3 regions of the Rahnella sp. ATs2 genome follow, and region 2 is predicted to be linked to each of the others. Evidence: predicted binding sites of a transcription regulator. Region 2 holds the regulator's gene; each other region holds the start of a gene.
What was found. Region 2 encodes CRP, which controls carbon source genes, mostly activating them, when cyclic AMP is high. Its sites were predicted from a motif close to ATGTGANNNNNNTCACAT; they were not measured.

Region 1 (2,276 bases), on a different contig from region 2:
CAGTACCGGACGCTGTAAAACAGCGCCACGGCACAGGCATAACAACAGTGATTAATAGCTGCTGGTGGCTTTCTGGCCAGCGTGACCCAATGTGGTCAGCAGGCTTGCCAGCAGGCTGGAAGCACCGAAACGGAAGTGACGTGCGTCAGCCCATTCACGGCCCAGCAGGCGGTCAGCCAGTGCCAGATATTGCGCAGCATCTTCAGCGGTTTTCACGCCACCGGCCGGTTTGAAACCAACGGCTTTGCCGACGCCCATTTCAGCAATCACGCTCATCATCAGTTCAGCGCTGTGCAAAGTGGCGTTTTCAGGCACTTTACCGGTAGAGGTTTTGATGAAGTCAGCGCCCGCTTTAATCGCGATCTCGGAGGCTTTGCGGATCAGCGCATCTTGCTTCAGTTCACCGGTTTCGATGATCACTTTCAGCAGAACGTTAGCGGCAGCACAGGCTTCTTTGCACTGTTTAACCATCTCAAAACCGATCTGCTCGTTACCGGCGATCAGTGCGCGGTACGGGAATACCACGTCAACTTCATCGGCACCGTAAGCGATCGCCGCGCGGGTTTCTGCCAGCGCAATATCAAGATCATCGTTACCGTGCGGGAAGTTAGTGACAGTCGCAATGCGGATATCAGGCGTACCTTGCTCACGCAGAGTTTTGCGGGCAACAGGAATAAAACGAGGATAAATACAGACAGCAGCGGTGTTACCTGCCGGGCTTTTCGCCTGGTGACAAAGCGCGATCACTTTTGCATCAGTGTCGTCTTCGTTCAGGGTGGTTAAATCCATCAGGTTCAGCGCACGTTGCGCTGCGGCGGTTAAATCGGTCATATAACTCTCCAACAATTTTCAATTCCAGCGACCGGCCAGAACTGAGCATACAGTCATGAATTCGTTCCGGCGGAGTCCGACGGGAAATGAATTCTGCACGGTTGGCGAGCGGACTTGGTTCCTTGAAGATAGCGTGCGTAAGCAGCGTGTCGTGGCTTACGCGGCAACTGAGATCCTTCTCACCGCGCTTTGATTGGCTGACGCCAAGTCGTTGTGACTATTTGAACACGTCACATCAGGTTCCTGTGTGCAGTATTTCACACAAAATGAAAACCGTTTGCAACGTTGCTTAGTGAAATGAGATCTAAATCACATTTCACTGGCGTTATGCTCAGTATTTGGTCCAGATAAGAGTGTATACCCGATTCATGACAAACGGAGTGCGCACGGATATACAGCGATCACCGACCGGCGATCTTACGAGTGATGTTATAATAATAACATTTTAAAGAGAACATAAATTACATAGCCTGAAGAAACCCTTTTACAGGAAAGCATGAAAGGCAAATGATAATGTTATTTAAATCACAAAATCAGGAGGGGACGGATTACAAAGCGGATAAATTGAAGATACGACGGGTGTTGTCGAGCAATGCGGCGGCAATCTGTTCAGGGGTTTCACTGCGCAGGCTGCACAGTATGTCGAACACGTTAGCAGCACGCTCCGGACGATTGGGCTGGCCCTGAAAACCCTGCAACGGCATATCCGGCGCATCGGTTTCCAGAAGCAAAGAAGAAAGCGGTAATTGCGCCATCACCTGACGGGTTTTCTGCGCGCGTTCATAACTGATAGTGCCGCCCACACCTATCGCGAAGCCCAGTTTGATAAACGCCTGCGCCTGCGAAAGACTGCCCGCAAAACCATGTACCACGCCGGTAGCAGGCAATTTAGCCTGCCGTAACATTGCCGCCAGCTGATCGTGACTGCGCCGCGAATGCAGAATCACCGGGAGCATTGCGCGCTTTGCCATGGCGAACTGCGCTTTCAGCAGCCGCTGTTGTTGCTCAAATCGCGGCGTTTCCATGTATAAGTCCAACCCGATTTCACCGACCGCCACCAGGTGCGGATCCCGCTGAGTCAGCAATGAATCCAGTAATTCCAGGCAACTGTCTTTGTGCTCGCTGATATAAAGGGGATGCAAACCCAGTGCCGCGTGCAGCTGCGGGAATTTTTTTGCCAGTGAGAGAATGCCGCGAAAACGATCTGACGTAACCGACGGAACGATGATCTGCCGGACGCCCGCTTCTCCGGCGAGACGCAAACTTTCGGCTTCCGCACCGGTAAACGGCGGAAAATCGAAATGACAGTGCGTATCGACGAAGGTATGACTCACAACTTATCACCCTCACTGGCGGGATAGGTTTCTGATGCACCGTTTTCTACCGGTGGCATATCAGATGCCACGCGTTTCGGCTGCGGATCATGAACCAGGTTATCTTTGAAG
Region 2 (2,276 bases):
ATCGCCGCTGACGTTTGCCGCGCGGCGATTTTTGGATTTATTGCGCAGCCAGTGCCACGCGTATGACTGGTCGTAACTTATTCGACGCTGATCACTTCAAAGCTGTGCGTGATGGTCGCCGCTTTGCCGAGCATCAGGGACACAGAGCAGTACTTTTCCGCAGACAGGCTAACGGCACGTTCGACAATCTTATCGGTGAGATCTTTACCGGTGACGATAAAATGCAGATTGATGTGCGTGAACAGGCGCGGCGCTTCTTCGCGGCGTTGTGAGGTCAGCTTGACTTCACAATCACGCACGTCATTACGGCCTTTTTGCAAAATAGACACCACATCAATCGCGCTGCAACCGCCTGCGGACATCAGCAGCATTTCCATCGGGCTGGGTGCTTTATCGCCCGCATTACCATCCATAGAAATCTGGTGGCCTGACGCTGACTCGCCTAAAAACGTCAGCCCTTCTACCCATTTTACGCGTGCGTGCATGAACTATTCTCCCGGTGAATAAACTCGTCGAATTCCGCTCCCAGAGTACCCTTTCACCTAAAATCTGGCAACGTAACCCGATCGCCATCATGCTGAAGCGAGACAACAGAAGACAGCATTGCAAACCTGTGCTACAAACAAAGCCGAAACATACTTTCCAGTGAATTGCGGTGACGGTTTTCGCGGTTTAAGAACAGAACCCACGGTGATAACGGCAATAATCAGGCTGTTTCACTCCGACACCCGCTTGCAGCATTTCTGGGGAGTTATATGCTGAAAGGGCGCTTTTTTTATGAAGTGCCGTACAGGGAACTCTGAGCCCTGTGATTTTGGGCAGCGATAACAACAGAGGATAATAGCAAATGGTTCTCGGCAAGCCACAAACAGACCCGACTCTTGAATGGTTCCTGTCTCACTGTCATATACATAAGTATCCTTCTAAAAGTACGCTGATTCACCAGGGTGAAAAAGCCGAAACGCTTTACTACATCGTGAAAGGGTCAGTTGCTGTCCTTATCAAGGATGAAGAAGGCAAAGAAATGATACTGTCCTACCTTAACCAAGGTGACTTCATCGGCGAGCTGGGACTCTTCGAAGAAGGTCAGGAACGTAGTGCGTGGGTTCGTGCAAAAACTGCCTGTGAAGTGGCTGAAATTTCTTATAAAAAATTCCGCCAGCTGATTCAGGTTAACCCGGATATTCTGATGCGTCTTTCCGCGCAGATGGCAAACCGTCTGCAAGTGACGTCAGAGAAAGTCGGCAACCTGGCCTTCCTCGACGTAACAGGGCGTATCGCTCAAACTCTCCTTAATCTGGCTAAACAGCCTGATGCGATGACCCATCCGGACGGGATGCAAATCAAGATCACCCGTCAGGAAATCGGCCAAATCGTCGGTTGTTCACGTGAAACAGTCGGACGTATTCTCAAAATGCTTGAAGATCAAAGTCTGATCTCGGCACACGGTAAAACGATTGTCGTTTACGGCACACGTTAATCCCTTAAAAATCGGCGCGGCAGAATACTGTCGCGCCTTTTTTATGGGCTAAGCTTTATCCATGACGCTATGGCGAAGACTGTTTTACCATCCGGAAGTTAACTACGCGCTGCGCCAGACGCTGGTGTTGTGCCTGCCCGTTGGTATCTGCTGGTTGTTCGGCAATCTGCAAATGGGGCTGCTGTTCTCTCTTTGTCCTGCCTGCTGCAACGTCGCGGGCCTCGATACTCCGCATAAACGCTTTTTCAAACGCCTGATAATTGGCGGAACGCTCTTTGCCGTGAGCAGCATTCTGTTGCAAGTGATGCTGGAAAGCTGGCACATTCCCCTGCCGCTCATCATGTTGTCGCTGGCATTACTGCTTGGCGTGACCGGCGAAATCAGCCCGTTGCATGCGCGGCTGTTGCCCGGCGCGCTGGTGGCGACCATCTTTACACTGAGTATGGTCGGCGTTCGCCCGATATGGCAGGCGCCGGTGCTTTTCGCCGCCGGTACGGCCTGGTACGGATTATTTAACTGGGCGTGGTTTCGCATATCGGAAGAACAGCCGATGCGCGAAACGCTCAGCCAGCTCTATCTGCAACTCGCGGATTACTTCGAAGCTAAATACAGCCTGCTGACGCAACACACCGATCCTGAAACCGCGTTACCCCCGTTGCTGACGCGCCAGCAGCAGGTCATCGACCTGATTGCCCTGCTCTATCAGCAACTGCACATGCTGCCGCAACACGGCCATCATCATCACCATAAAAGACTGTTTCAGCGTTTTCAGGTCGCGCTTGATTTGCAGGAGCAC
Region 3 (2,276 bases), on a different contig from region 2:
GGTTTTGAAATTCTGAAACTGGCGGTAAGCACGGTCGGCTTGTTCCTCGATAGTTTCAACCGCTTCCGGGAGCAACCCGTGGAGGTTGAAATTGCTGCGTTCTTCTTCGGTGAACGCACTGCCTTTATTCAGCAGCGGGAATTCTAACAGGATCGGGCCAGCGTGAGGGATGTACAGGGGACGTTTACTTTCGTATTCAAGTTCCATCGTTTTACTCTTCCGGTGTTCAGAATGTTGTTTTTTATATTTCGGAGCGGTGAGGGTAACAGAGAGGAAATAAGGATTTCAAATGACAAATGTAATGACAATGTTATGTAACTAAAGACTCCGGAATTGGAGTCTTTAGTGTTAACCCGCTCACACTATCAGCAGGTCAGCGTGCTCACATCCTGACAGCCCAGCGCGTTTAAGGTGGCGCGTGTGGCATCGTTTTGGGTGAGCAGCGCCTCTTTTTGCTCAACCAGCACCGCGCGACGAACGTTCAGGCAATCTTCTCCTGACATATTCAGCAAGATTAATGCGGCCTGTAACGGAGGCAGGCTTGGGTTAAACGCAGCGTTTTCTGCGTAACGACCAGCAAACTGTTTGCCGTTGGATGTTTCCAGTGCCACACCGCTGTGCGATTTGCTGTAAGGCGCATGACTCTGGTTACAGGCATCCAGCGCCAGCAGCGCCAGCGCATCAGTCGTATCGGTTTTGAAACCGTGATCGACTTTATCCATCAGCAGGGTGGTGATATCCAGATCCTTCGGTCCGAATGAATGCGGCAGATAATCGCCCAGCGTGGCGACGTCTCTGTCCGGCAGATGAATATTCAGCGCCGTTCCGCTGGTCAGTTCATTCATAAACTGACGGCAGTGACCACAAGGCGTGTAGTTCACGGTGATGGAAGCCAGACGGGTTTCGCCCCGCAGCCAGGCATGCGTGACTGCAGATTGCTCGGCGTGAACTGTTTGCTGCATTGGTGCACCGGCGAATTCCATATTGGCACCGAAATACAGATTGCCGGAAATACCGCGGGCAATGGCACCGACGTGGAAATGAGAAATTGGCGTGACGGAACAGGCTGCGGCCAGCGGCAGCAAAGCAAAGGCCAGCGCATCGTCATTCAATCCTGTCGCTTGTTTTATCTCTGCAACATCTGCCGCAGAGAACATTGCCGGAAAGTCGTCATGTCGCAGAAATGGCTCAAGCGCGGAGGATAAATTTTCAGGGAGTGCCGCAAAGGCGGTATGAAAACGTGCGTGCATAAACATTCGATCTCGACAGTGATTACGGTTGAACAGTTTAAAAGTCATTCCATGAATGTAGTGTGACGGATATCACTTTTTCGATGTAATAAGTTCTGGCAGATTACATTTTTGAGAGATGTTACGCAGAACAGCCGCCTTTTTAGTCCTTTCCCCAAAATCATTCGAGTTGAATCCAGGCGGTAACTGAGTGACCCCCGGTCACATACATCAGTATGTGACCGGGGTGAGTGACCAATCTGCCGGGAGCAAATTGGAACGCGGCCAACGCAGCGTCAGCTCGAAGGATGACGGGGGATCAGTGGGACGGGAACCACTTGTCATTGATCTTCTGGAATTCGCCGTTGGCTTTGATGCCTTCGAGCGCCGTGTTCAGTTTAGTCAGCAGTTCCTTATTATCAGGACGCACCGCCATGCCAACGCCGGTACCAAAGTATTGCGGATCTTTAATCAGTTCACCCACTTCACCGAGATTCGGGTTGGATTTCAGCCAGCCATTTAGCACGGCGGTGTCTCCTAACAGGCCGTCCAGGCGACCACTTTTGAGATCCAGAATCGCATTCTGATAGCTGTCATACCCGACGGTGGTGATTTCAGGGTGTTTTTCCATCAGGTATTTCTGGTGTGTGGTGCCATTTTCCAGTCCGACGCGTTTGCCTTTCAGGTCAGCGATGGACGCGAACTTGCCTTTTGGCCCGATGATCATCGCGGTATTGGCGTAGTAAGGCTGGGTAAAGGTGACCTGCTTGCTGCGCTCTTCGGTAATGTCCATGCCGGAAATGATCACATCGAAACGACGGAATTTAAGCGCCGGGATCAGACCATCAAACGGCTGATTGGTAAAGGTGCAGGTTTCCTGCATTTGCTTACACAGCGCGTTCGCCAGATCGATATCAAAACCAATAATCTGATTATCAGCACCGATGGATTCAAACGGCGGATACGTGGCAGAAGTACTGAAACGAATAGTATCTGCAGCAGTGGCAGCAAAAGCAGTAGCAGACAAAAGGGCAGCGAGGATCAGCT

Region 1: the regulator CRP is predicted to act here: its motif matches at 1,077-1,094, upstream of deoC (deoxyribose-phosphate aldolase).
Region 3: the regulator CRP is predicted to act here: its motif matches at 1,311-1,328, upstream of cdd (cytidine deaminase).

The regions. Positions count from the first base shown of each region.
Region 1 covers NZ_JBLYPL010000001.1:327,477-329,752, reverse strand. Annotated here, with positions in the region: gene deoC (deoxyribose-phosphate aldolase) at 52-831, opposite strand; gene ACJY2G_RS01490 (TatD family hydrolase) at 1,380-2,165, opposite strand; gene ACJY2G_RS01485 (patatin-like phospholipase family protein) at 2,162-2,276, opposite strand, start outside.
Region 2 covers NZ_JBLYPL010000013.1:18,845-21,120, forward strand. Annotated here, with positions in the region: gene ACJY2G_RS15235 (LysR substrate-binding domain-containing protein) at 1-76, shown strand, start outside; gene ACJY2G_RS15240 (OsmC family protein) at 78-485, opposite strand; gene crp (cAMP-activated global transcriptional regulator CRP) at 848-1,480, shown strand; gene ACJY2G_RS15250 (YccS/YhfK family putative transporter) at 1,542-2,276, shown strand, end outside.
Region 3 covers NZ_JBLYPL010000007.1:288,391-290,666, reverse strand. Annotated here, with positions in the region: gene ACJY2G_RS09750 (NAD-dependent malic enzyme) at 1-207, opposite strand, end outside; gene cdd (cytidine deaminase) at 366-1,250, opposite strand; gene ACJY2G_RS09740 (arginine ABC transporter substrate-binding protein) at 1,549-2,276, opposite strand, start outside.